DNA from 4 places in the Desulfovibrio sp. Fe33 genome. Region 3 is predicted to be linked to each of the others. Evidence: predicted binding sites of a transcription regulator. Region 3 holds the regulator's gene; each other region holds the start of a gene.
What was found. Region 3 encodes sigma-54, which starts transcription at its own class of promoters, with help from an activator protein. Its sites were predicted from a motif close to CTGGCACGGNNNNTGCTT; they were not measured.

Region 1 (7,138 bases), on a different contig from region 3:
AGAATCAGGCTTTGAGCCATGACCGCTCCCGAGAGCGCCCCGCAGAGGCACCCCGCATCGCCGATGCCGCCGCAGAATCCCTTGGCAAGGGCCGTCACCAGGTCCGTGGACAACCCGCCGTCGAATTCCCGGTTGATTACGGCGAGCACGGCCTCGGAACAGCACATGGGGCCGTTTCCATAGAGCTGCCGGGCCGCCAAACCGGATTCGGCGACAAGCCGTTCCTCATCGGGGAGAAGATGCATCATGGCCGAGCTCCTTAGACGATCACGGACTTGAGGCCGTGGTCGACAAACCGCTGCCGGACCGCTTCCAACTGTTCCGGCTCGTATTCGCCGGACATGCGGTACTGCCAGCCGAGAGCCGCGTACTTGTTGCGCCCGAAGGCGTGACACGGCATTATCTCGATCTCGTTGCGGCCGAATTCCTTGAAGAAATCCGCCATGGCCGCGATATTTTCATCGGAGTCGTTGAGGTTGGGCATAAGCGGCATACGGATGCGCACTTCCTTGCCGGACGTGAGCGCGGCGCGCATGTTGCGCAGGATGATTCCGTTGTCCACGCCGGTCAGCGCCTTGTGCCGCTCCGGGTCCATGTGCTTGCAGTCGAACAGGAACAGGTCCGCCAGCTCGATGGCCTTGTCGAAGCGCTCCTCGGGACAGTAACCGCAGGTGTCCACGGTCACATGATAGCCCTCGTCCTTGGCCGCCCGGACCATGTCGAGGAAGAATTGACCGCCCGCAGTGGGCTCGCCGCCGCCGAAGGTCACGCCGCCGCCGGAATTCTCGTAAAACAGGGAGTCCTTGCGTACGACCTCCATGACCTCATCCACGGTCATGGTCTTGCCGGACAACTCCCGGGCCTTGCTCGGGCAGGAGTCCACGCATTCGCCGCAGTTGGTGCATTTTTCCAGGTCCCGGCCGAACTTGCCGTCCTTTTCCACCACGGCCCCGTTGGGGCAGGCCTGGGCGCAGGCTCCGCAGCCGATGCACAGGTCCGCGAAAAGCAGCATTTGCGGAGTCGCCTTCTGCGACTCCGGATTGCTGCACCACAGGCAGCTCAGGGGACAGCCCTTGAGGAAAACAGTGGTGCGCAGGCCGGGCCCGTCGTGAATGGACATGCGCTGTATGTTGTAAATCATTCCCTGGCTCATTTTTTTCTCTCCGCAGGTATTTTCCGTTTCGCGATTCTCGCAGAGGGCCTGGAGGTCCCCTGTGGGAGAGGGAGACGCGGGGCGAGGGGTTGGGACCCTCGCCCCGCTTTTTGCCTACCCTGTTCAGGAGCTAGTTCTTGTATTCGGTGCGCTTGATGATCTCGTTCTGCACGCCGCAGTCCAGACGGGTGAAGTAGGCGCTGAAGCCTGCCACGCGGACGACCAGATCGGGGTATTCCTGCGGATGGGCCTTGGCGTCCTTCAGGGTCTCGGAGCTGACGCAGTTGAACTGGATGTGGGAGCCGCCGAAGTCGCAGTAGGTCTTGATGAGGGAGATCAGGGTACGAGCCCCGGCCGGGCCCTCGATGACCTGCGGGTTGACCTTCACGTTGAAGTGGTTCGCGCCGTAACGGACGGTGTCGATGGCCTCGGCGCCGGACTTGATGAGGGCGGTGATGCCTTCATGGTCGGTGCCGGGCATGGCGGAGACGGAGCCGTCGGTCAGGGCGACGCCCGCCTTGCGGCCGTTGGGCAGCGCGCCCATCATGGAGCCGAAGTAGTTGTGGTAGGACAGGGAGTACGCGTCCAGCGGAGTGCGCTGGCCGAAGCAGTCCGGACCCTGCGAGCTGTGGATGGTGTCCACGTCGCGGTAGAACCGCTGCACGAACTTCTCCACCTCGGGGTAGTCGTTGCCGTGCTTGGGCGCGTCGAAGCACATCTTGCGGATATCCTCGTACCCTTCGAAGTTGGCCTTGATGGCTTCGAGGAGCTGCTCCATGGTGATCTTCTTCGTGTCGAAGACCAGGTGCTTGACGGCCAGCAGGGAGTTGGCGGCGTCGATGCCCGCGGTCATGATCGGGTTGACCTGCGGGTAACGGGTGCCGCCCGCCTCTTCGCACATGCCCTTTTCAATGCAGCCGTCGTACATGGCGGAGCGGAAGACGCTCGGGACCACCTGGAGGCGGGCCATCTGGCTCAGGTCGGAGTGGGCGCGGGAGATGTGGAACAGGTTGTCCAACTGCTTCTTGGTCGCGTCGTAGAGGTCTTCGAAGGTCTCGAAGGTGGTGGGATCGCCGGTCTCGACGCCGACCTGCTTCTTGGTGACCGGGCACTTGCCGTTGTTCAGCACGAGTTCGATGACCTTGGCGAGGCAGGGCTGGTCTTCCTGGGTGATGAAGCTGCCCTTGCCGCAAACGCCGGTGGACACGCAGCCGTAGTTGCCGCAGTTGCGGGCGTCTTCCAGGGTGATGCCGTCGGGATACTTGGCGAAGCGGGCCAGGGTGCGCTGGATGACCACGTTGTTGTTCAGGATCTGGGGCTGGCCGGAACCGCCGCGGATGCACTCAACGACCTTCTGCATGTAGGAATCCTTGATCTTGGGATGGTACAGCAGGGTCAGGGTGGGCTGGATGCTCCGCATCTGGATCTGGGTCTCGAGGAGCAGTTCCTCCAGCTCGGTGCAGGCGTCTTCGCCGTTGGCGTCCACGCCGCCGATGGTGATGGACTGGCCGGTGTGGCCGGACAGGGTCAGGGCGTAGGAGTTGCCCTGGTACTCACCGAGTTCGAGGTGGCGAATCCACTGGAACTTGAGCAGGGTCACGACCTGCTCGCGGGTCAGGTTGCCTTCGTCGATGTCCTTCTTGAAGAAGGGATACATGTACTGGCCGTAACGGCCGGGGGACACGGCGCAGGCCATCTGCTCGGTGGCCACGCAGAGGTGGATGAACCAGAAGGACTGGATGGCTTCGCGGAAGTTGCGGGCCGGATGCTCGGGCACGCGGCGGCAGATTTCGGCGATCTCAAGCAGCTCGGCCTTGACCTTGGGATCGGATTCCCCGGCTGCGGTCTGCTCGGCCAGATCGGCGTAGCGATGGGAATGGGCGATGACGGCGTCGAAGGTGATGAGCATGGAGCGGTACAGGTCGATCCGGTCCCTGTCGGCCAGGGTGGTCGGGCACTCGGCCAGACGCTTCTTGACGTCGTCGATGAGGTAGCGCAGGCCCTTGTTCAGAACCAGGCCGTAATCGGCGATGCCGGAACCGGAAGCGACGGAGACGTTCTCGTAGTACATGCCGGCCTTGGCGTACTGCTTCGCGTTCACGCCGTACTTTTCCTTGTACATCGTGTTGTTCTGGTCGACGCAGGTGCGGCCCTTCCAGAGCTTGTAGGTCTTTTCGAGCAGTTCCTGGGTCTCGGCGGGAATCTTCATTTCGCCCAGGGAGGCCATCTTGGCCATCTGCATCTCTTCCTTGATCCAGGAAACGTTCCACTCGGGGTAGGCGTAAACGCCCGCGCGGACACCGGTCAGGGTGCCGACCAGGGGGTTGCCGTCCAGGAAAATCTTCTTGCCGGTCAGGACGCGCTCCAGCAGCTTGGCGCGGATGTAGACAACCGGCTCGCCCTGATGCTTTTCGTATACTTCAAGGAGGAACTTCAGACGTTCCGGATCCATCACCTGCGGCGCGGCCATCAAGTAGTCCTTGAGTTCCTTGGCCCGCTTTTCGGCGGTATCCCAATTGATGCCGTAGCCCTTGGCCTCAGCCTGATTGTCGGTCTTATTCACAACGGAAAGAGTCGTCATTTCCATCTCCTGTTCTCTTGATGATGTTCTGAATCGGATTAATATGTGAAGTTCGTTCGCTTGTTCTTTTTCGCACTAGCACGGGGTGTGCCAGAAGACGCACTTCTCTTTGATTTGTGAATAACGTACTGAATTATTAAATTTTTTAGTTTTTACAAGAAGTGAAATCCGGAGTGAAAAAATTAATTAATAGAAAAATAATTTTCTATTTGTAAAAAAATTTTTCTCTTTCTAAGGTGCTGCCAATGAGTTTATAGGCGAGCATGACAAGCCGCAGACGTTTTTGCGGGGGGAGGAAAATTTGCTTTTTTCCGAAGAGAAATTCACCGATGTCAGCCGGGCAAGCGTCCTGACCCCGGCCATGACCGCCATATGGGACGACCTCGGAGTCGGCGTAGCCGTTGTCGACGCCAACGGCATTTGTGAATATATGAACCCCATCCAACGGCGCGCCGACAGCTTCACCAGCCTGCCGGTGAGGGGACAGCACATCACAAAGCTGTATGTGCCCCATGAACTGGAATGCATCCCCACCATCGAATGCCTGCGAAGCAGCAGGCCGATCCTGAAAAAAAGCTACTTCTACAAGACCACCAACAACTACCTCGCCAGCACGGTCTCGGATTTCTTCCCCCTGTACGATCACGGCAGGAAGGACGGGGTCATCGCCTTCACCATCTGGACCGGCTCGGCCACCCTGAACGACTCCAAGCGGCGTCCGAAAAAACCGGCCGAGCGCTCCTACTCCTACTACACGTTCGACAGCATCATAGGTAAGGACGACAGCCTGGCGGACGTGCTGGCCGAAGCCCGGACAGCGGCGAGAGCGTCGTCCCACGTCATGATCTGGGGTGAAAGCGGCACCGGCAAGGAACTGTTCGCCCAGGCCATCCACTCCGGGAGCGACCGGCGCGACGAGCCTTTCGTTGCCGAAAACTGCGCCGCCATCCCCCAAAATCTGCTTGAGGCGATCCTCTTCGGCACCTCCAAGGGGGCGTACACCGACGCCCCGGAAAAGCCCGGCCTGTTCGAAGCGGCCAACGGCGGCACGCTGCTCCTGGACGAATTGAACTCCATGCCGCTGGGGCTCCAGGCCAAGCTGTTGCGCGTACTCCAGGAAAAACGGGTGCGCCGCCTCGGCTCAAGCAAGGAAATCCCGGTGGACGTGCGGGTCATCAGCATCCTGAACGAAGCTCCGCTGACCGCCGTGGGCAACGGCATCCTGCGCAGCGACCTGTATTACCGGCTCGCCGTGGTGGGCCTCGCCGTGCCGCCCCTGCGCGACAGGAAAGGGGACATCCCCCTGCTGGTCCGCACATTCATCGAGCGCTCAAAACAGGCGCAGGACGGCGCGCCCATCGAAGTGACCCCCGAAGTGCTCCGGATATTCCAGGATTACGACTGGCCGGGAAACATCCGGGAGCTGCAACACGTCATCGAAGGCGGCCTCGCCATGCTGGGCGATCAGCATTCCATGGACTGCCGGACCCTGCCGCGCCACTTCCGCGAGGCGTGCGAGACCACCTGCGTGGCGGAGTCCGCGGAACCCATGGCGGAAACGCCCGGGCCGGACGAAAACGCCGGGCCAAGCCAGAATTATTTCGATTACCGCACGGTCAAACGAAACAGCGTCATCCCGCTCAAGCAATGTATGCAGCGGTACGAAGCGGAATGCCTGTGCAATGTTTTGCGGGTCACTGGAGGCAATGTGGCAAAGGCCGCCCGCATCCTGGAGATCACCGCGGCCGGATTGCGCTACAAGATCAAGCAGCTCGGCATAGAAGACAGATTTTAGGGCGAATCCTGAAAACACGACCGGCCCGCGACATGGCGGACCGGCCGTGCCGGATCAGAACAGGGAGCGCACCAGGCAGACCACTCCGGCCAGCAGGATGATGGCCAGAAGCACTCGCCGGAACGTGTCCTGGTTGACGTGCCTGGTGATCGGAAAGGCGCACAGGGTTCCCAGCATGGTCGCCGGAATCCCGTACATTGCGTACTCGATAACGGCGGAAGTGTAGAGTCCCGCTCCGGCCTGCAGCACGCAGGTCATGGTGCCCCGGATCACGAAGAATACGCCCAAGGTGCCAAGAAAGGTCCTGGGGGACCAGCCCACATACAGCCCATACGCGCCGACGGGCGGACCGTCGAAGGATATGGCCGTGCCGAGCAGGCCCGCGCCGAATCCGGCCGCCCCGCCGTGCGACCACGATTCCCGATGCACCTCGGTGACGCGAAAGGTCCGCTGCCAATATACATAGTAAAGCAGCAACGCGCCCACAGCCCCCTGCAATATGGCTCCGGGAACGAATTTGAGGATGAATAGGCCGACGAATGCCCCGGGCAGGGAACCGGCGAGCATGGGCCAGAGCGCGGACACGCGGCAGTGGCGGAAATGTGCGGCGGCGATGCAGCCGTCCATGACCACGTTCAGGATGCAACTGAGCGGAATCAGCTCATGCATGGGTATGAACATGGCCGCCGCCGGAACCGCGACCATGGCCCCGCCGATGCCGCTGACGCCGGAGACGAATCCGCCGACGAGCCACAACCCGAAGACAAGGAGATGAGTGGGATCGAACATGGGAAGAAACCCGCGTCGAATCAGCGGTGCGCGAGTCCGGCCTCGCACGCCGCCAGAGACTCGTGACCCAGCTTGCGCATCAACAGCTCGTAGCGCTCCCGCACCAGATTGCGGTGTTCCCGCTGCGCGGCTTCGACGCACGCGCAATAGGCTTCGAGAGTGGCCGAGGAATAGGTCTGGAGTTCGCAGCCGAGATAGAGGCAAAAGCCCTGATGCCCCTCGGGATGAATGCACCGCGGGAACTGGGCGGCCACTTCCTTGCGCCACTCGCTCTCCGCGGCAACGATATCCCTGATGACCGGGGAATCGCTGAGGGGAGGAATCAGCCCTTCCATGAGCGCGTATTTCTCGGTCATGAAGTTTCGCCCCTGTTCCGCGGCGGCCTTCAGATCGCCCAGATAGGATTCCAGAAAGGCGTCGGACAGGACCCCATGGGAGATTTCCCGCATGAGGCGAAAGGATTCCGGGCGTTCCTGGCACTGCGATGTGCCGCCCCGGTTCTTGACCGCGAGAAACATCTCCAGTTCGCGTTCAATGATGTCGCCGATAAGATTCTCACGATATTGTTCGTTCATCATTCCTCCTATTGTAATCGTTGGGGAAAGCACCGCAACTGGGCAAAAGCCATGCCGTTTCGGCAAATGAAAAAAAGAACGAGCGGGACATTGCAAGGGCGATGCCGATTCCAAAGGCTGTGGACGCTAATGATAAACGGGTGCACTTACTATTTAACTCACTAGATTTAATGTATAATTCATTTTATCACAAATCATGGAGCACCATGCATTTCGGTCCTGAGCACCGAAGGCCGACACAAGAG
Region 2 (7,138 bases), on a different contig from region 3:
ACCGCCACGCTGGCGATCTCACCCGCGGTTTTTCCGGCCTGCTCCGCCCCGTAACTCTTGAAGAGCGCGCCCGCCATCTGCTGCGGGGACTTGCAACTGGAAAGGTGATGGATCAGGTCCGGCCAGGCGGTCTCCACATGACGCACCCAACCGGGACAGCAGGAGGTGAACATGGGCAGGGTCCCGCCGGTCTCGATGCGCTGGAGCAACTCGGTGGATTCCTCCATGACGGTCACATCGGCGGCGAAGATGGTGTCGTAGACGTAGTCGAAGCCCAGCCTGCGCAGGGACGCGGCGAGCTTGCCGGGAGTGAGCGTGCCCGGAGCCTTGCCGAACTCCTCGGCGATGGAGACCCGGACCGCCGGGGCGCACTGGACCATGGTGGTCCTCTCGGGGTCGGCCAGCATGGCCGCCACCTTCTTCCGGTCGATACGGAAATTGGCGGCGAACAACGGAGCGGGATCGTCTTCGGCCAGCCCGCGTTCCCGGCGAATCTCCGGCATCCGTTCCGCGCCTTCGTCGAAAGGCGAAAGGAAAGCCGCGCAGGTAAGCACGCACTGGCCGCACAGCACGCAACGGGATGTATCGATGGTCTGCGGCTCGTTGGGGTGTCCGACGATGGCGTCGACGGGGCAGACATCGGCGCACCGGCGGCAGCCGGTACACAGCATGGGGTCTATGGAAACGACTTGTGACGACATGGGACTACACCTCCTCGTAGGTCCGGCTCAGGGCCAATGCGGCTTCAAGATTACGGCGTCGCTTGACCTCGATGGGGTCCACCAGAGTCAGGGCCTTTTCGGGGCACGCCGCCACGCAGGCCGGTCCGCCCTCGCGTCCGTCGCAGAGGTCGCACTTGCTGGCGAGGCAGGCGGGTTCGAGCCGGACGCCCTTCGGGGTCGACGGGTCCAGCACCCGGCGCATGGCGGGTTTGCCGTGCTTCCAGACCTGGGCCATCTCCATGGCTCCCACCGGGCAGACGGCCAGGCAGGTCTTGCAGCCAACGCAGCGGTCCTCGTCCACCTGGACGCCGTTGGAGGTGTGCATGATGGCATTGTTCGGACAGACTTCGGCGCAGGGCGCGTCCTCGCAATGCCTGCATCCGATGGGAACACGGGAATTGTTGAAGCTGGTCAGGTACAGCCGGGGGGACAGAGGGACCTGGAGACTTCCCACCGACACCCCGCCCCGCTGGTGCGCGGCGGAGCAGGCCAGTTCACAGACGCGGCAGCCTATGCACCGGGCGGCCGCTACAAGGATAAAGGGACTCAGGCGAGCGTGCATGGTACGGATTCCTCTTTCAATATCGGAGTCGCTTTCAAGGCGTTGCCGATAGCTTTTCGTATAGACACGGCGCAGATCTTGAGTTGCGGCGTGTCGGTTACAGGATCGGCGGCCGAAGTGGTCAGGATGTTGGCCGGCGATTCGGAGAAATGGAAAGTCATGAAGACCTGTCCGCGACGGACCCTGCGGGTGATCCAGGCCTTGGCCCTGGCCGATCCGCGGCGGGAAGCGACCTCGATGATGTCGCCGTCCGCGATGCCGTGTTCGGCTGCGTCGTCGGGGTGGACCTCCACCAGTTCCTCGGGCCACGTGCCTTCCAGGCCGAAACAGCGCCTGGTCATGGTCGCGGTATGGTAATGGGCGACGACCCGGCCGGTGGTCAGGATAAGCGGATACTCCGCATCCGTCGGCTCGGCGGGCTCGATGTGCGGCAGCGGGACGAACTTGCCCGGTCCCCGCATACACCGGCCCACATGCAGAATCGGCGTGCCGGGATGGGTCTCGTCCGGGCAGGGCCACTGGATGCCGCCCGACTCCAGCCGCGCGTAGGTGATGCCGGTATGGGTGGGCGTGAGCATACGCATCTCGTCGAACACGTCACCGGCCCCGGCGTACCGTTCGGGCCTGCCCAGCCGCGCCAGGAGATCCGCCAGGATTTCCCAGTCCGGGCGGCTGTCGCCCACGCACGGGACGGCCTTGCGCACCCGCTGGACCCTTCTCTCGGTGCTGGTGAAGGTCCCGTCCTTTTCCGCGAAGCTCGCGCCGGGCAGCACCACGTCGGCAAGCTCAGCGGTCTCGGTCAGAAAGAGGTCCTGGACCACCAGAAAGTCCACATGGCGCAGGCAGTGCTCCACATGGGTGATGTCCGGGTCGCTGCGCATGGGGTTTTCGCCGAAGACGAACAGCCCCTTCAGGCGGTCCTCCCCGACGGCATTGAACATCCGGGGAATGGTCAGGCCGGGGGTTGCGGGAATCTTCACGCCCCAGGCCTTTTCGAAGTCGCCCCGCACGGCGTCGTCCGACACGTTGCGGTATCCGGTGAGCACGTTGGGCAGCGCCCCCATGTCGCAGGAGCCCTGCACGTTGTTCTGGCCGCGCAACGGGTTCACGCCCGTCTTGGGGCGGCCGACGTTGCCGGTCAGCAACGCCAGATTGGAGACCGCGAGGACGTTGTTGGTGCCGAAGATGAACTGGGTGACGCCCATGGTGTAATAAAAGGTCGTGTTGGCCGATATCCCGATGCAGCGGGCGGCCGCGCGGATGTCCTCCGCCGGTATTTCCGTGATGGCGGAAACCCTTTCGAGATCGAACTCGGCCAGCTTCTCGCGGAACTCTTCAAATCCTTCGGTAGCCGCCGCGACCGCTTCCGCATCGACAAGGCCCAAGTTGAGAATCTCGGCGGCGATGCCCGAAAGAAGCGCCGTGTCGGTTCCGGGACGCAACCGCAGCCAAACGTCGGCCGACCGCGCGAGGTCGATTTCGCGCGGGTCGATGACAACCAGCCTGGCCCCGTTGCGCACGGCTTCCTTCATGCCCAGCCCGATTATCGGATGACAGGCCGTGGTGTTGGAGCCGACCACGCAGACGCAGTCCCCCTCGCCCATCTCCCACAACTCGCGGATGGAGTTGGTCATGGAGCCGCTACCAAGCGATGTGGCCAGACCGGCCACCGTGGGAGCGTGTCAGAGCCGCGCGCAGTGGTCGACGTTGTTGGAACCGAGCCCTGCGCGAAACAATTTCTGGAAAAGATAGTTTTCCTCGTTGGTACACCGGGCGCTGCTGAAGCCGCCCACGGCTTCCGGCCCGTATTCGGCCGCGATGGAGCCGAGCCGCTCCGCGACCAGATCGAGAGCCTCGTCCCAGGAGGCCGGGACCAGTTCGCCGTCCTTGCGGATCAAAGGAGTCGTCAGCCGGTCGGGATGGGTAACGAAATCATATCCGTAGCGGCCCTTGGGGCACAGCGCGCCCTGGTTCACCGAAGGCTCCGGGCCGGCGGAAACGCTGACGATGCGGTCGGCTTCCACGTTCAGGGACAGTGCGCAACCGGCGCCGCAATAAGGACAAGTGGTGGTGATGTGTTGCATGGCCGCCCTTAAGCATGGGGCGTGCCAACAAAACAGACTTGCGCAGTCATGAAAAATAAGCCGTGATAACAGTTGGATGCCGGTTCTGAAGAAATGCAACTCCCAAAAGAGTTGCATCGCATTGCGCGCAATGCTGCCTGCAAAAACATAAAATTGCACGCAATGAAATGCATTTCCATTGCACCCATTCTATTTGGACCGCGCCATGGGAGAACAGCCTGCCGACAATCGGCAATACCGTTACCGGAACGGAACAACGGGAACGGACAATGTTCCCGACGGGGAACATCACAACGACACCGGCCAGCCCAGCAAACAATACAAAGCAATATATTTCGACCAGATATACGGACACCCCGCCCTGGCACACATGTTGCCTTTATGAAGGCATCATTTCGTTAGGGAGGATTTATGACTACTGAGACAAGGACCATGGACGGGGCCGACGTCCACAAAGCATTCATGAGCGAAGTGCTGGAAAGCCTTCCGGGCTTTCTGCTCGTCATCTCGGTGGCGGTTTTCGCGCATTTCGCCGCGCCGCTCCTGCTGCGGTTCGAATTTTTCAAGACGTACCTGACCATCAAGGACTTCATCTTGGCCATCCTGGTGGGCATCGCCATCCGCAACACGGTGGGCGTGCCCGGGATATTGCAGCCCGGCCTGCGCTTTTCCACCATCCTGACCAAGACCGGCATCGTGGTCATGGGCGCGAAATACTCCCTGGCGGGACTGGTCACGGTGGGTGGACATGCCCTCGGCCCGATCGCGCTGGTAGTCTTCCCGCCCCTGGGCCGGTTGCTGGAACTCAGCGACACCCACCACGGCGCGTTCGCGGGCGTGGGCGTCATCAACTCCGCCCCCTGGCCGCGGGCTTCATGCCGGCCGCCCGCCAGGGGAACATCCCCGAGCTGGACCGGCCGGGATCAATACACCTTCCTCTTCGAGAAATTGCCGCCGAAGACGCTGAAGGTGTTTTCAACCACAAAGATCGCCTCGGGATCGTAGTCGAAAACGATCTGCTCCAGCGAGCGGAGGCGTATGTTGTCCGTGATGGTGAAGATCATGCTCACCGGCTTTTGCGTATAGCCGCCGCGGCCCTCGAAGATCGTGGCGTGATACTTGCGCTCGACCATGACCCCGATCAGCTCGTCCGTTTTCTTGGTGACGATGCGGACGGCCTTGCGCTGGTTGAAAAGAGACAGGACGTATTCCGTGACCACCGAGCTGATGAAGATCATCACCATGGAGGCTATGAGCTTGTCCAGGGTATACCGGCTCAAGGCGGACATCATGACCGCCGCGTTGATGAAGAAGAAGAACACGCCGATGCGGACGCCGTACCGCTGGTTGAGGATGACCGCCAGCACGTCGACGCCGCCACCGCCGCCGTAGGTGCGGAAAATCATGCCGCACCCGGCGCCCATTATAGCACCGGACACTATGGCCGCGTACATCTCGTTTTGCACGCCCAGGTCCAGCTGGACATATGAAGTCATCATCGTGATGCACGCCATGGTGACGAAATTCAACATGAAGAACCGCCTGGAAACGCCCTTCCACGCGATCACGAACAGCGGCACGTTGATGAGGAAATACCAGTCCTCAAGCCGCAGCACCGGCAGAATCCGTTCCAGCACGACGGCGAAACCATAGGACCCGCCGGGCACGAAACCGTGGTGGGCCGCCACGCCGTTGTATCCCAACACATAGAGGAACCCGCCCACAAAGAGCAAAATCAGATTCCACACCAGAGAATCCGAGTACCTTCTAACTTTCTTCAACATCGCGAAACACCCTTACTCGAAAAACCATATTGCAGGAGCCCGTTTTCCCCAGGCCGGGCCGCCGGGCGAACCGACGGGCGCGCGCCGCCCTCCGGGACTGCGGCCCCTATGCCGCAGACGAACGGTCTCCTCTTTCTTTCCTCCGACTCGCAACAGGGAACCGCATACTAAACAAAGCGTCAAATAGAGAAGCAATTTCGATAAATTCCTGCGCTCATTCAGAGGAGAGCATGAAAACGAAGGGACAAACGAAACAAAAACAAACGGGACCTCGGCGGGCCGCCCCGGCCAAAGGCTCGTGAACGGCTTGGAAACATTCGAACATCGTCAACGTATGGGGCGCGCTTCATGCAGCGGCGATCATCCCTTCCCGGCAACGTAACGCTCCCCGGACGGCTTCTCCGCATTCAGACTCCAACTCCATATAATAGAACAGCCGAGAGAAGCCCGGGACAAGGCTCGCCGGACTTGGCACAAATATCATTCTGAAAATACACTTCTTTTCTGAAATAATTCTCCGAGATCAACGGGAACGGCTTCTCCGCGCAAACGCTTTCCACACCTGCGGCTGAATTGGTCGGACCAGACATTCCCTATTTGCCAACCGTTCTCAATTCACGTTAAGACGTAACTTGGCAACCACCCAATTCCGCTCAGACGGAAAGGACATTCATGTTGGATACAGTTTTGAAACCGGACTACTTTCCCGAGGAAAAGCTCCTCGCCAATTATCTTGAAATGCTGCCCGGCATCGTCTGGCGTATTGATGTGGTGAACAACGAGATCACGTTCCTGAACAAATACGCGGCCTCTCCCGAAGGGGAACGGATTCGCGCCATCCTCCAGAATCCGCAGATTCCCCAGGAGGTCGTCGTTCCCGAGGACAGGGAACGGTTCCAGCACTGCCACCAACTGATCCGCCGCCGGGGACGGACGGCCTGTTCCTTCCGGGTAAGCACCCAGGCCGGTGAGATCAAGTGGTTCAAGCTCATGGGTATGCCCGACCCGATCCACCAGCGATGCTCCATCGGGATTCTCCTGGACATCTCGGCCCACGCGGAAGCCATCCTCAACTCCACGGACAACATCAAGCTGTCGACCAAGATCGACCTGGTGGACACCCCGGTGCTGCTCGTCCGCTTCGTGGACCGGACCGTCCACCTCGCCAACAGCGCCGCCAAGCAGCTCCTCGGCTACGACGAGAGGACGCTGGCGGGCGTCACGTTGCAGGACCTTTTCCGCGACAACCCCGACACCGAACTCTACAACGTTTACGAGGGACTCATTTTCTCGGATCACTGGAACGGCGAACTGCGGGTCACCGATTCGCTGGGCAAAAGCCACGTCTGCTCCACGCGCATCCAGGCCATATCCATGCAGGAGGAAAACCTCCTGTGGGTGGCCCTCTCCCATCACAACAACTGCACCGCCTGCCGGGGCGTGCCCGTGAAACGGAACGAAACCGTCTCGGCCAAATTTTCCAGATCGTCCATGAAACGCTGCACCTCGGTCAGGGCCCTGCTCAAGACCATGCTCAAGGCCTTGCCGGAAGGAGCGCCGACCAGCGCGCTGCTGCTCTCGCGCATCTTCATCCGCGAAAACTATGTGGCCGTCACCGGCGTCGGCGAACCGTTCGACAAAGATCCCGAGGATTTCGAGCATCCCTACGAAGGGTCCATCGCGGAAAGCATCGTACGCTTCAAACAGGCCAACCACACGGTGGCGGACACCTCCAAGAGCATCAAGCCCATCGACTGGGCCCTGTTCATCCCCCGGGGCATACGCTCCTACTTCGCCCAGCCGTTCTTCGTCACGGACGAACTCGCCTATGTGCTGATCTTCTGCTCGACCCGGCCGGACAGCTACGACCCCGATTTCGAAGCGCCCCTGCGGGAACTGCATGACGATTTCATCACCAATCTGGAACGCTGCCTGGCCAAAAAACGCTGATTCTGGTCCAACCACACAGCCTCTCCACGCACCTGA
Region 3 (7,138 bases):
AGATGGACGGTGCCGGGATTGCGAACCCAATTCAACAGCGAGTTGTAGCTGCCCTGCTCTCTTTCGCGCAACCATCCTTCCACCTTGGTGCCAATCCAGGCCAAAGGCATACTGGCAAAAAGCACCGGCATTATTCGGGACGGTTGCTCCAGGCCGAAGTAGGTGGTCAGAGTCAGGGCGGAAAACGTCGCGGCAGTGAGTTGCGGGGGGATGTAGGTGCCTGCGGGAATCAGGTCGAGCCAGAACAGTTCAAAGAAAATGGCGATATAAAGGCTGGTGGTAAATTCTCCCGTAGCGGCGCCCCAGAAGAAACCCACCACCAGAGGGCGTTCAAGAAGCCCGATGCTTAGCGCTGATCGAAAGAGGGAGAAGAGGGCAAAAAAAAAGCGACCAGAGCGAACCAGGCGAAGGAGTGGTGCAAAATCATGGCGGCTAGAACCTCACCTGTATGGGATCATTGGGAACACATCGAAAATCCAGTTCAACGCCCTTCCGGTTGAGGTGCCTCAAACAGGTCTCGTCTTCATCGGACAAGGCCACACTTGGGGAAATCTGCCTTTTGCCCGGGCTGTAATGGACATTCCCGATGTTGAGCACATGAAAGCCGAAGCCGGAATCGAAGGCCCGGCGCGCGTCGGAACAGTTGGAAAAAAGTATGATTGCGGCGTATTCGCCGGGATTGGAACTCAGCTTGGTAACGGCTTCAGGCACTTCGTCCACGGTGATGAAGGAGCTCTTCACCGCCTGGGGAATGGCCAGAGACATGATCTCTTGCTGCAAAATGTCGTGGGCCAGTTCATCGTTGGCTACGATGACGGTCCTGGCTCCGGTGTACGGCAGCCACGTCTCGATGATCTGGCCGTGAATCAAGCGGTTGTCGATACGAACGAGAGTCACGGCTTTATTCCTACTTCTTTGCTTTTTTACGCAGCATCGCCCCGGCGACCTTGATTCCCTGCTGACCTGCGACCATGGCCCGTTCGGCCAGTTCATGCAACTGCATGGATCTCCCTTGCAGGGCCGCCACGAGCATGGGCAGATTGACGCCGGTGATAACCTCGACATTTTCCGATTTCATAAGCGACAGGGACATGGTCGTGGGAGAACCGCCGAACAAGTCGGTGAGGGCCAGGACGCCCTTCCCCTGTTCAAGAGACTGGATGGCCTTTCTTACGCCCTCCAATGCCTCGTCCACACCCTTCTGCACGTCGATCCCCACGGCCAGGCAGTTCACCTGGGGACCCAGGACCATCTCCGCCGCCTGAAGCAGGGTTTCGCCGAAAGTTCCGTGCGTAACCAGCACCACGCCGATCACGCCTTCCTTTTTTTCAGTCTTTGCAACCATGTCTAACCGAGTTCCATATGTCGATGTTCAATCGATACTGTATACCCTTTTTCCTTGAGTGTCGCCAGTACCGACTCGGCAACGGATACCGACCTGTGTCGGCCTCCGGTGCAACCCAGCGCCAGAGTTATCCTGTAGCGTCCTTCGTCTGCGTAAAGCGGAAGGATATAAAGCAGAAATTCATGAAACCGCTTGATAAACCCGCTCCCGGCGGGATTATCGAGGACATAGTCGGACACGGCCTTGTCCATGCCGGACAATGGGCGCAGCGACTTGTCGAAATAGGGATTAGGCAGAAAACGGAGGTCAAAGACCAAATCAGCCTCGGACGGCACGCCATACTTGAAGCCGAAGGTGATGATGTGCACCCGCATCCCCATACGCACGTCTTCCAGGGCCGACCATTTGGTTTGAATGACCCTGCGCAGATCGTGGATGGAATAGTCCGTGGTGTCCAAGACCAGGGCGGCTTGGGAACGCACCGGCTCAAGGAGCTGCTTTTCCTTTTCAAGGGCCTGTTCCAGCCCGAGATTACGGCACTCGAGCGGATGCGGACGGCGAGTCGTGGCGTAACGGCGAACCAACTCGGCCATCTTAGCCTCAAGGAAAAGGACTTGCGGCGTGATGCCGAGTTCCCGGAACCCTTCCAACGCCTGTCCCCATCCGTCAACGAACTCGAACTGGCGAAGGTCCATGCCGAGCGCCAGGCCACGGTATTTGGTGTCGAATTTGAGAATGAGATCGGCGAGTTTGGGCGACATCTCGGACGGCAGTCCGTCGATACAAAAGAACCCGAGGTCCTCAAAAACCCGAAGTGCGGTACTCTTGCCGGAACCGGAAAGTCCGGTAACGATGACCACGGGGAATGAATTGTTCGACGTCAAAGGAGCCCACCCTTCGATTTAGACGCTTTTGAGGAGAGACCAGAGGGCCTCGAGATCTTCGGCCGCAAGAAACTCCTTGCGAAATTCCTCGTCCTTGAGAAGGCGGGATATCTGGGCCAGGACGCGCAGATGCATACCCGCCACCTGTTCCGGCGCGAGCACCAGGAAGAAGATATGGCAAGGACTGTGATCGAGCGCCTCGAACTCCACGCCCTTCCGGCTGCGCCCCACGACCACGATAACCTTCTCCAGGTCCTCGAGCTTGCCGTGCGGGATGGCGATGCCATCCCCGATGCCTGTGGAGCCGAGTCTTTCTCGATCGAGAAGGACACGGACCGCCTGGTCCGTGTCCATCTCTGGATATTGCTCGCCCAAGGGGGCGACTAGTTCATGCAACACGTCCGATTTGTCTTCGGACTGCAATTCGGGAAGGATCAACTCCTTCGCCAGGTAGTCACTGAGTTTCATGCTTAGTTACCGGGGTCGATCAGTCCGTAATCGCCGTTCTTTCTCTTGTATATGACGTTAACGCCTTCGGTTTCCGAATTGCGAAACACCAGGAACTCGTTATCAAGGGCATCCAGCTGCATGGCGGCCTCGTCCACGGACATGGGCTTGGGCTCGTATGCATCGGTGCCGACGATGGTGGGAGCGGAACCGCTGCCGTCCTCGAAGGACAGGTAGTTCATCTGCACCATTTTATTCGGACGCGCCTGTCTGGGGCGGTTCTTCATCTTTTCCCGCATCTTGCGGAGCTGGGCTTCCAGCTTGTCCAGGACCATATCAATGGTGGAGTACATGTCTTCAGAGTCTTCGTAGGCCGAGATATGAATGCGATCCGAATTCAGGATCACATCCGCCTTATGGCGGAACTTATCGACCAGCAGGTTGACCTGGAGATCTGCCTCCGCATCGGAAACGTACTTTGCTACCTTTTCAAAACGCTTTTCCGCGTACCCCTTGAGGTGATCGGAAGGCTCGAAATTCTTGAAAGTGAAGCTGATGTTCATACGCTGCCTCCTGGTTGTGTTTGCGGCAAGCAGAATCTAGAAATACTGCTTGCGTTTCGAAGACGAAGGAATGCCCATGGCCGAGCGGTATTTGGCGACCGTGCGCCGGGCGATGTTCACTTCCAGCTTTTCCTGGAGGATTTCGCCGATTCTCTCGTCGCTGAGCGGTTTCTTCGTGTCTTCTTCTGAGATCATTTGCTTGATGAGCGCCTTGACGCTCTCCGAACCCACCTGGGAACCGTCATTGAGGTCCAGGGCCGAATTGAAGAAGAACTTCAACTCGAAAATGCCGTGAGGAGTCGAAACATACTTGCTGGTAGTGATCCGGCTCACGGTGGACTCGTGCATCTCTATATCTTCTGCCACCTCCTTGAGGATCAGGGGTTTGAGCTTTGTCACGCCTTCCTCGAAAAAGGCTCTTTGGAATCCGACAATGCTTTCGACTACTTTATACAGGGTTCGCTGCCGCTGGTACAGACTTTTCATCAACCATGCGGCGGAACGCATCTTTTCCTGGAAATATTCCTTTTCCTTGTCGGCAGCGCCCTTCATGGAATCCATGTAGAAGGTGTTCATCTGCAAACGGGGCATACCATCCTCGTTGAGGATGATGACGAAGTCGTCACCGTATTTGTAGACGAAGACATCAGGGCTTACGTAATGCGGCTCGGTGCTGGAAAAGCTGGCGCCCGGCATGGGGTCAAGGGTCTGGAGCAAATCCAAATAATCCTTGAGCTCCTCCATGGAAATCTTGAACTTGCGGGCGAGAGGCTTATAGCGGTTCTTTTCCAGGTCTTCCAAGTGGTCCTGCACCAGGGAGACAAGAATCGGATCGTCATAGCCCAGGACTTCCATCTGGACCAGAAGACACTCCTGAGGAGTGCGCGCCCCCACTCCCACCGGGTCGAGATGCTGGATGCGGGTGAGAACGCTCTCGATTTCCTCTTCGGAAGCCTGAACCATGGCGGCTATCTCTTCCATGGAAGCCTGAAGGTAGCCGTTGGAATCGAGATTGCCCAGAATGACGTCACCAATCGCCAACTCGCTTTCCGTGAAGCTGGAAAGACGCATCTGCCAATTGAGATGGCCTTCCAGGGAAGGCTTGGAAGCGAGCCGCGCCTCGAAGGAAACACCCTCTTCCGGCATTTCCAGGTCGCGTGACAACGCCTGCTTGGAAGTGGAGGAAAATTCGCCGAGATAGTTCTCCCAATCCGCGTTCCGAACCAACTCCTCTTCCGCCTGGGACTCGGTCAGGACCTCGGTCTTGTCGGGCACCTCGGTTTCCGTTTCCGTTTCATCCAGGAAAGGATTCTCCAACAATTCCTGCTGCACCGTCTCCAACAGTTCAAGACGGGAGAGCTGCAGCAGCTTGATGGCCTGCTGCAACTGAGGCGTCATGACCAGTTGCTGCGAGAGCTTGAGCTGTTGTCGAAGTTCCAATCCCATGATTCGTCACTCACTTAGGGTTGTGTTTATCGGCTGACGGATAAAGAAAATTTTTTTACACAGCCTGCCATTTCTTTCGATTGAACTATGCCACAACGAATTAAAGGATGCAACACCATGGTGATAACATCCTGTTTCTACTGCCAATCCATCGGGCACTATATGGCATGAAAAAAGTGTACCAACCTTTGGGTACGGTGTAAATCGAGAAAGCTAAAAAAAGATTCGGTCTTTGGATTAGAGCCGGAAGTCTTCGCCCAGGTAAATCTGGCGGGCTCGGCTGGACTTCACGATATCGGTCGGAGCACCTTCCAGGATGACCGTACCCTCGTAAACGAGGTAGGCCCGGTCGCAGATATTCAATGTTTCCCGAACGTTGTGGTCGGAAATGAGGATGCCGATCTCCATGGACTTGAGCACGGAGATAATCTCCTGAATGTCGATAACGGCAATGGGGTCGATACCTGCGAACGGCTCATCGAGAAGAATGAACTGTGGGTCGAGGATCAGCGCCCGGGCTATTTCCAGCCTGCGGCGCTCGCCGCCGGACAGGAACATGGCCGCCTGATCCGCCAGCTTGGTGATGGTGAACATCTCAAGCAGCTCGTCCGCCCTGGCCCGCTGCTCCTTGGAAGTCATGGAAGTCTGTTCGAGGATGATCTCCAAATTCTGGCGCACGGTCAGTTTCTTGAAGATCGAGCTTTCCTGCGGGAGGTAGCTCACCCCGAGCCTCGCGCGTTCGTGCAGAGGCTTGTCCGTAAGCTCCTTCCCGTCAAGGGTCACAACTCCGGTGTTGGGCCGCACGATGCCTACAAGCATGTAGAACGTCGTGGTTTTTCCCGCGCCGTTTGGCCCGAGCAGACCGACGACTTCCCGGGGGTGAAGCTCAATGTTGATGCCGTGCACGACCTCTTTCTGGCCGTACCGCTTGGACAGGTTGGTTGCGCGAAGACCTTCGCCCATCTATTGCACCTTCACGTTGCCGGGAGTCATGAAGATGGCCTTGACGCGCTGCTCGCCACCGATGACCTCGGACCGGTCGTCCTTGATATGGAAATTGATGACTTCGCCCGTCAGGGAATTGGGACCGTCCTGCAATTTGGGATTCTGCTCCATCTTGAGAAGCTGCGGACCGACCATATACGTCAGCCTTCCGCAGGTCCCCTCGGTATTCCCCTTCTTCGCCCGGACATTACCCTCGGCGACAATACGCTCAATGCTGTCGGCCGAGAATTTTCTCTGCCCGCTCGCCAGAAGGTAGGCCGAAAGCTTGTCGGCCCAAAGGGTAAGCTCGCCGTGAATGGCGACCACATTGCCCACAAAGGAAATTATCTTGCCCGCCTCGTCGTAGGTCATGCGATCGGACGTGATCTTTACCGGCACACGGCTTGGATCAATGCCCACCTGCACCGGCGCGGGCGGCGGAGTCACGGCAACAGGCGCCTTGACCTCGCCTTCGCCGGAGTCGAGTTTCGGAGCGGCAGCGGGCGTCGGCTCAGCCTTCTTCACCTGGACTGTCTTGAAATATTTTGCGTTGGCATACCCGATGGCTTTGGACAGGTCCCGCTCCTGTTCTTCAAGCTTGAATACGGCCACCCATCCATTTTGCGGAAAGTCGGTCCTCACCCGCTCCCCCTTGGTCAGGGTGACCACATGAGCGGAACCCGGCGCAGGCTCCTTGCGGACATTGAGGTTGACAGTGGCTTCGGACACATTACCCCAATCCTGGGCCATGGCTCCTGCCGGAACCAGGAGCAAAACCAGCATCAGCAAAAGAACCGTTTGGCGAACCGTATTCAGCAACGTCTTATTCCTTGTCGTCTTGCAAAGGGCTTCCATCCAGCCCTTCGGGGGCCAGCAACGCTTCCACGCCGCCCGCGGCCACCAGTTGTCTCGTGACAAGATCGATCTCCAGGGCCTTCGCCTGGACGGTCATGTCGGGACGACGCAACGAAACGCCGCCCTTGAGGTACACCTTACCTATCGCCCCCACATAATCAAGCTGCTGCGCGTCCAGGGCCAGATCTCCGAATCGACCGCGAACCCTGTCGTACAACGTGAGGTTGTCATTTCCCTGGTCCACCTCGCCGCGCTCGGACTGGACATAGACCTCCTGGCGGTCATCGCCGAAAAAGGCGGTGAGCTGGGGGAATTCCACGGCAATGACACCGAGCTCCTGATTATATTTCGCGCTCTTGGCCAGGAGTTTCCAGTCCAGACTCCCCTGCTTGCCCTGCACCAGTTCGATGTCCTCGGCTGAAATATCGGCGTCGGCGAACATGGCTTCGCGGGACACAGGGGCATGGTCTGCGGCGTCATTCGATTCCAGAATGGGATCGGAAAGAAAGAGTTCGTTGACGCCTACGCCAAGAAGCAGCCCAAGAGCGAAGATGACGAGCAGAATCAGAGCCGGACGGCTTTTCATCTAATCCACCCAGTATTTGAGGGCTTGT
Region 4 (7,138 bases), on a different contig from region 3:
AAATACTCGGCGATCTTGCGCAGGGACTTGGCCGTGGACTTGGCGCCGATGAAGTTCACCTTGATCCAGGGTATGCCGTACTTGGTCTCAAGCATGTCGGCCACGTAGTTGATGGAGCGGTGGCACATGACGCAGTCCAGGTCGGCGTGCTGCGCCGAGGCGAACTGGTCGTAGGTCGAGTTGCCGGAGAAGGTGGATATGTTGGTGATGCCGCACTTCTTCAGGATGCGGTCGATCTCGAACCCGTCGCCGCCGATGTTGTACTCGCCGAGAAGGTTGATCTTGTACCGCCCTTCCTTGGGCTCCGCGTTCTCGCCGACAAGGTGGGTGAAGACCTGGTTGTTGGCGATGTGGTGGCCTGCGGACTGGGACACGCCCTTGTAGCCTTCGCAGGAAAAGGCGAAGACGTTGCAGTCGCCCAGCTTCTCCTTCATTTTCTTGGCCACCGCGTGGATGTCGTCGCCGATGAGGCCGACGGGACAGGTGGCAAAGATGCATATCCCCTTGGGATGGAAGGTGTCGTAGGCCTCCTGGATGGCGGCCGCGAGCTTCTTCTCGCCGCCGAAGATGATGTCCTGGTCCTGCATGTCCGTAGAGAAACAGTAGGGCATGTAGTTGTCGCCGTCCGTACCGGCATCGGTCTGGTTGCGGCGGGTGAGCCAGGAGTAGAACCCGCAGCCGATGGGGCCGTGGGTGATGTTCAGGATGTCGCGGGTCGGGCCCATGATGACGCCCTTGCAGCCCGCGTAGGTGCACCCACGCATGGTGATGATGCCCGGGATGGTGCGGACGTTCGCCAGGATCTCGGGCGGCGCCTCGGACTCCGTGGCCTCGTTTATCATTATCTGCTGTGCGCGCTTCCGGGCCACCTTGGGAGGGTACTTCTTCAGAAGCTCTTCCTTGATGTCGGTGGGCATGAGCTGCACCACTTTCTTCGTCTTGGCCATTCTCGATACTCCTTCAGGTTGCCTAGGCTATGGCCTTTGCACCGGTTTCAGCGGTTCTTACGCGGACCGCGTCGCCCACGGGGAGGACGAATATCTTTCCGTCGCCGGGCTTGCCCGTCCGGTTGACGGCCATGACGGCCTCGACCACGTCTTCAACCATGTCGTCCGGGACCACGACCGTGACCATGCGCTTGGGATACAGCTTGCCTTTCTCGCCGAGCACTTCGGCGGCTTCCTCGTAGCCGCTCTCAACGCCCTGGACGACGGCAGCGTTGACGAACCCCTTGCCCCGGCCTTCCGCCGCGTGCGCGAAGAAGGCATCGACACCGGCTTCGGTCAGGGCAGCCTTGGTCTGGTTCATCATGTTCATGCGCACGACTGCGATGACTTCCTTCATTACGCGGCCTCCTCGGCGGCGGCTGTCTCGTTCACGCCGGAGCTGATGGTGTAGACGTCCTCGACATCGGACACGAAAATCTTGCCGTCGCCGAAGGCTCCCTTGGTGCCGGAACGGGCGGCGTCCATGATGGTGTTGATGACGAAATCCTTGTCCGCCGCCTTGACCACGCACATGAGCATTGTCTTGGGAATCTCGTCGTAGGTGACTTCGCCTATCTTTATGCCGCGCTGCTTGCCGCGACCGGCCACGGAGTATTTAGTGACAGCGGGAAATCCGTTATCCATAAGGGAGGCCAACACCGTATCCGCTTTTTCGGGCCGTACAATCGCTCGTACCATTATCATCATTTCAGCTCTCTCCTATCTCTTCTTTATTGTTGGGTTTTGATTGTTTGAAGCTGTCAATGACGCCGTTTTTCAGGGATGCTTTTCCCCCATGGGCGCGGACTCCTCTCGATTCCGCGCCCGCCGGTGCCGCCCGGACGGCGTCAGCTTCGGAATGAATTAAGCAGCTTCCATGATGCCGTAATCGAGCAGGAGCTGCTCCAGCTCTTCGATCTCCAGGGGAGTCGGGATGACGAACATCTGGTTCTCGTCGATGGCCTTGGCGAGTCCGCGGTATTCATCGGCCTGGGGCACGGAGCCGTCCCATTCGATGACGGTCTTGCGGTTGATCTCGGCACGCTGCACGTCGTTGTCGCGGGGAACGAAGTAGATCATCTGGGTGCCGAGCTTGGCCGCCAGTTCGGTGATCAGATCGGCCTCGCGGTCCGTGTTGCGGGAGTTGCAGATAAGACCGCCCAGGCGGACGCCGCCGGATTCGGCGTATTTCATGATGCCCTTGCAGATGTTGTTGGCCGCGTACATGGCCATCATCTCGCCGGAGCAGACGATGTAGATTTCCTGGGCCTTGCCGTCGCGGATGGGCATGGCGAAGCCGCCACAGACGACATCGCCGAGGACGTCGTAGAAGGCGTAGTCCAGACCCTCGGATTCCTCATAGGCTCCAAGAGACTCGAGCATGTTGATGGAAGTAATGATGCCGCGGCCTGCGCAACCGACGCCGGGTTCCGGGCCGCCGGACTCGACACACCAGGTGCCGCCGAAACCGGGCTTGCGGATATCGTCCAGCTCCACGTCCTCGCCTTCCTCGCGCAGGGTGTCCAGAACGGACTTCTGGGCCAGACCGCCGAGCAACAAGCGGGTGGAGTCGGCCTTGGGGTCACAGCCGACGACCATGACCTTGCGGCCCATTTCCGCCAGACCGGCGACAGTGTTCTGTGTGGTGGTGGACTTTCCGATGCCGCCCTTTCCATAGATCGCTACTTTCCGCATGATTTCTCCTCCAAAGGGTTTGTTTGCGTTGATGGCCTCATTTGGCAAAGCCCGTGCCAATCTACTCAAATACAAACAACATATTATTATTAATGGAGAAATATAAAATTACACAACGACTGCGTCACCTACCAAAAGTGTAGGACGCGACCACGGCAACAGACACAACTGTAGGAACCTACAAAAACGTAGGTTGGTTCATCCTTTTTTTGTTAAACAACTATTGTTGCAATTTCAGTATGTTACAATTCAAGCCATGTTTGGCACCGTTCATGCTCAAGGAGGAATTATTACCGGCAACCATCCACAAGGACGAAGCACATGTTGATCGACACCACACTCAGGGAAGGAGCGCAGCTTTTCGGGGCCTACTTTTCCATGGCGGCCAGGGAACGGATCGTATCCGGCCTGCTGGCCATCGGCGTGGAAGAGATCGAGCTTGGCTGGGTCGGCCAGGAAGGGTTGGACGAACTTCTGCGAAGGGCGAAAAAACGGCGCGGCCGCACCGCCCTGTCCGTCTGGTCGCCCTGCCGCGAGACGGACATCCGCACAGCCGCGCGGTTGGGAATCGAACGCATCAGCATCGGCGTCCCGGTTTCCGACCTGCACATCGAAAAACGGCTCCGCACCAACCGCGAGGGGCTTCTGGAGCGATTGGCCCGCACCGTGCTCGCGGCCCGTCTCATGGGCATCGAATACGTTTCCGTAGGACTTGAGGACGTATCCAGGGCAGATCGGGACTTCGCCATCAAGGCGGCCGGGCTGGCGCAGGATGTGGGCGCGTCCCGCGTCCGCCTGTCAGACTCCCTCGGCCTGCTCACCCCCGCCGCGACCATGGAGCTCGTTGCCGCATTCAGGGACAAGCTCGATATCGACCTGGCCGTGCATTGCCACGACGACTTCGGCATGGCCACGGCCAATGCCGTCACCGCGCTGTCCGCCGGGGCGGATTACGCCGACGCCAGCCTGCTCGGCATAGGCGAGCGGTCGGGCATCGCGGCCATCGAGGAGCTGGCCGCCTATCTGGCAATCAAGGAGGAAAGCCATGCGTATGATGTTCAGAACCTTGGCGGACTCTGCCATTTCGTTTCTGAAGCTGCCGGGGTACCGGTTCCCCGAACCAAGGCGATCGCGGGCAAGGACATTTTCGCTTGCGAGTCCGGCCTGCACGCGCACGCCCTCAGCAAATCACCCGGTCTTTTCGAACCGTTCGATCCCGAGCGCATCGGCGCGAACCGGATGGTCGCGGTTGGCGGAAAAAGTGGGCGAGCGGCAGTGGCCCGCGCCCTCGCCGACAACGGCCTCGACCTTCCGGAGCAGGGGCTTGCGGCCCTTGTCCACGAAGTAAGGAAACTGGCCTGGGAGTTGGAACGCCCCCTGACCGGCAGTGAATTGACCGAACTCGCCAAGAATTAGGAGACACCATGTTCAGGAAGCTGCTCTTCATCTGTCTGTGGCTCTGCGTCCTGTCCGGCACCGCCGCCACCGGCGACGCGCCCGGGCCCGCAACCCCGTACGAGGCCCACGCGCACGTCACGGTCCGGTAGGCGCGCCATGGATGTTTCCTCGCTTTTGGTCACCGGCAACCTGGCCCTGGCGGTCACCCCGGTCCTGCTCGCCCTGTGTATGCCCCTGGCCTACTGGCTGGCCATGTCCGACGCCCCGGGCAAGCGGTACATCGAGGCGGCGTGCAACCTGCCCATGGTCCTGCCGCCCACGGTGCTCGGCTTCGGCCTGCTCATGCTCATGAGCCCGAAATCGCCCTTCGGAGCGGCCTGGGAAGCCGCCTTCGGTTTTCCCCTGCCCTTCTCCTTCACCGGCCTGGTCCTCGGCTCCCTGGCGTACAGCCTGCCCTTCGGCGTGCTGCCCATGCGCGCGGCCTTCGAAAAGGTCGAACCCGGCATCATCGAAGCGGCGCGCTCCTCGGGCATGACCGGCTTCCAGGCCTTTCGCCACGTGGTCCTGCCCAACGCCATGGGCGGCGTCACGGCCTCGGCCGCGCTGATCTTCGCGCACACCGTAGGCGAGTTCGGCGTTGCGCTCATGCTCGGCGGCTCCATTCCGGGCCGCACCAAGGTGGCTTCCATCGCCATCTTCGAACACACCGAGGCATTGGAATACGGCCAGGCGGGCCTGCTCTCCCTGGCCCTGCTGATCGTCAGCTATGCGGCCCTGCTCGTCATCGGACGGTGCAACGCCGCCGGACGCGCCGCATCGCCGCGGGCCACGGCTCGTCGGACGTTTCCACGCGACGCCACTTTTGAAAACGCCAAGAGAGGTTTTCATGCGGACCATATCCACGCAGTACGGTGAATTGATTCCCCAGCACACGGCCGACGACTTGCGGAAACGGGAGATTTTGCCCGTGGAGCACCACGCCTCGGGCGGAGTCAAATCTGTTCCCCTGGAAAATCGGACTGTTATCTCCACACCGGTGGGGGACATCCCGGCCGAACTGGTGTCCTTTCATGAGAACGGCTCGCTCAACCGCATCTTCCCGCTCAACGGCAAGCTGTCGGGCTATTGGAGTCAGGACGACGAAGCCGGACTGGCCGAGCCGGTCGCGCTGACCACGCCCATGGGACTGATCCGCGCCCGGCTGCTGAGCGCAAGCTTTTACGACAACCAGAGCCTGCGCAGCCTGACCCTGTGGCCGGGGGAAACCGTGTCGGTCCCCACTCCGGCAGGTCCCATCGAGGCGCACATCGGGGTGAGTTTCACCCGCGACGGCCGGGTGCGCTCCCTGGAACCGGCGAAACCCGTCGCCGTGTCCACACCGGCGGGTGAGATTACCGCATACGACCCCGACGCCGTGGGCGTGAACGGAGACGCCAACTCGCTGGCGTTCGACGATGAGGGGAAGGTCTGCCGGGTGGCCACCACGCTGACCGCGCTCATTGCGGTTCACCCGGACGGGCGCACGCACCGATACGTTCCCGAATACAGGGAGAGCCTGTGCAGCGAGGCCGAGCGGGAGGTGGTTCCCATGCGGGTGGAATTCGACAGGGACGAGGTGCGCATCGCCACAGCCCCGGATCAACCGGCCACGGTCCTCCGGGGAAAGGGGTACGTCTTTTTCGCCGAACCGTTCCTGCCGCAGTTGCCCGACATGTTCACCGGGCTGCGCTGTTCCGTGTAGGGACTATTCCAGCCCCTGGCGCATCATGAACCGGAAAACGGTTTCCACGAACTTTCCGGAAACCACGTCCGGCAAGGCGAAAAAGGGCATCTCGCCGGACACCATGGACCCGGTGTAGGCAAACCATATTTCCGAGGAAATCTTGCTCAGGGCCGGAGTGATGAGGGTCTCCCACAGCCCCCCGGCGTCATGCTGGTCCAGTCCGAAGGCGCGGCACTGGATGGGTCGGTGCTCGAAGAGCAGACACTTGTCGTCCTTGAGCAACGGGCAGACCGCCCCGGCCTCGGACAGGCAGTATTCGCCGTCCTCCCCCGACCCAAAATCTTTGGCGGCCTTGCGCTCGGCCTGGGCCGTGGCCACGGCCCGCTCAATGACGCTGAGACGCTCCTCGCCGGACAGCTTCTGATTGATGCGGTGGGAAATGTACACGGCCTCCGCCAGGGTCAGGGAGACCGGAGTGGAGCAACACTGGCTGTGATCCAGGCCGCAGGCGAGCCCGTCGACGGCCTGGCCGCTCTCGTCCACACGCTGGACCAATTCCATGTAGTCGTTGAAGAAGGGCGAAAGGTCCACCAGGCGCTTGAATTCCAGGGACGGCTCACGCACGGTGAGCTGCCCCGACTGCTTGCCGTACTTGCGGATGGTCCGCCACTGGACAAAGTTGGCGGGCTTGCTCTTGAGCTTCTTGAGCGCCTTGCCCGCGAGCTTGTGGCCCAGCCCCCGCCGAAGCAGATAGGCGTTCAGGACCGTGCCGGTCCGGCCTATGCCGTGGCGGCAGTGAATGAGCACCTTCTTGCCCAGGTAGATGGCCTCGTCCAGCCACTCCAGGGTCTTCTCCAGCTCGATGAGGCCGGGCGCCTCCTCGTCTTCCAGGGGCAGGTAATGCACCTCGAATCCCGCGCCCTTCTCGATGTCGTGAAGATCGCAGAACTCCCCGCACAGGTTGAGAATGGCGTCCACCCCCTGCGCGCGGATGGCCTCAAGCTGAGGATAGCTCATGGGCGCGTTGCCCACGCCGAGCTGGTCCGTTACCCAGGTGACCTTGTAGGCAAGCGTGTTATCAGCCATCGCGAGACTCCGCATCCTTGATGAACCGTTCGACCTCCGCGGCCACCTGCTCCTCGGTCTCCATGCGCATATCCATGAGCCGGGTCACGGCCATGAGATAGCCCAGGCGCATAAGCAGCCGCCTGATGTCGTTCTCCGGCAGCCGGGCGCACTTGGCGTCGATCATGTCGCCGCGCGTCGAGGTCTCGAACCCGTAGCGGTCCAGGACGCGGCGGATGAACTCCAGCCGGAGCAGCCGCTGATCGAACCC

Region 1: PSN43_RS12250 (glycyl radical protein) is a predicted target of sigma-54. The motif match lies at 3,811-3,828, and genes of this name have one in related genera.
Region 2: fdhF (formate dehydrogenase subunit alpha) is a predicted target of sigma-54. The motif match lies at 3,379-3,396, and genes of this name have one in related genera.
Region 4: nifH (nitrogenase iron protein) is a predicted target of sigma-54. The motif match lies at 2,724-2,741, and genes of this name have one in related genera.

Annotation. Positions count from the first base shown of each region.
Region 1 is NZ_JAQKGU010000009.1:90,288-97,425, reverse strand. It holds gene PSN43_RS12260 (C-GCAxxG-C-C family protein) at 1-248, opposite strand, end outside; gene PSN43_RS12255 (glycyl-radical enzyme activating protein) at 260-1,153, opposite strand; gene PSN43_RS12250 (glycyl radical protein) at 1,284-3,734, opposite strand; gene PSN43_RS12245 (sigma-54 interaction domain-containing protein) at 4,036-5,529, shown strand; gene PSN43_RS12240 (sulfite exporter TauE/SafE family protein) at 5,584-6,318, opposite strand; gene PSN43_RS12235 (DUF4125 family protein) at 6,339-6,893, opposite strand.
Region 2 is NZ_JAQKGU010000012.1:89,686-96,823, forward strand. It holds gene PSN43_RS14390 ([Fe-Fe] hydrogenase large subunit C-terminal domain-containing protein) at 1-701, opposite strand, end outside; gene PSN43_RS14395 (4Fe-4S dicluster domain-containing protein) at 706-1,284, opposite strand; gene fdhF (formate dehydrogenase subunit alpha) at 1,269-3,368, opposite strand; gene PSN43_RS14405 (putative sulfate exporter family transporter) at 3,780-4,373, shown strand; gene PSN43_RS14410 (YitT family protein) at 4,292-5,116, opposite strand; gene PSN43_RS14415 (PAS domain-containing protein) at 5,825-7,102, shown strand.
Region 3 is NZ_JAQKGU010000003.1:62,012-69,149, reverse strand. It holds gene PSN43_RS05430 (PTS sugar transporter subunit IIC) at 1-404, opposite strand, end outside; gene PSN43_RS05425 (PTS sugar transporter subunit IIB) at 433-897, opposite strand; gene PSN43_RS05420 (PTS sugar transporter subunit IIA) at 908-1,345, opposite strand; gene rapZ (RNase adapter RapZ) at 1,348-2,229, opposite strand; gene PSN43_RS05410 (PTS sugar transporter subunit IIA) at 2,248-2,697, opposite strand; gene hpf (ribosome hibernation-promoting factor, HPF/YfiA family) at 2,700-3,239, opposite strand; gene rpoN (RNA polymerase factor sigma-54) at 3,276-4,685, opposite strand; gene lptB (LPS export ABC transporter ATP-binding protein) at 4,923-5,648, opposite strand; gene PSN43_RS05390 (LptA/OstA family protein) at 5,649-6,452, opposite strand; gene lptC (LPS export ABC transporter periplasmic protein LptC) at 6,493-7,110, opposite strand; gene PSN43_RS05380 (KdsC family phosphatase) at 7,111-7,138, opposite strand, start outside.
Region 4 is NZ_JAQKGU010000002.1:404,666-411,803, reverse strand. It holds gene nifD (nitrogenase molybdenum-iron protein alpha chain) at 1-947, opposite strand, end outside; gene PSN43_RS04655 (P-II family nitrogen regulator) at 970-1,344, opposite strand; gene PSN43_RS04650 (P-II family nitrogen regulator) at 1,344-1,694, opposite strand; gene nifH (nitrogenase iron protein) at 1,851-2,681, opposite strand; gene PSN43_RS04640 (LeuA family protein) at 3,003-4,097, shown strand; gene PSN43_RS04635 (hypothetical protein) at 4,106-4,228, shown strand; gene modB (molybdate ABC transporter permease subunit) at 4,236-4,994, shown strand; gene PSN43_RS04625 (hypothetical protein) at 4,966-5,820, shown strand; gene PSN43_RS04620 (protein-tyrosine phosphatase family protein) at 5,824-6,888, opposite strand; gene PSN43_RS04615 (PEP/pyruvate-binding domain-containing protein) at 6,881-7,138, opposite strand, start outside.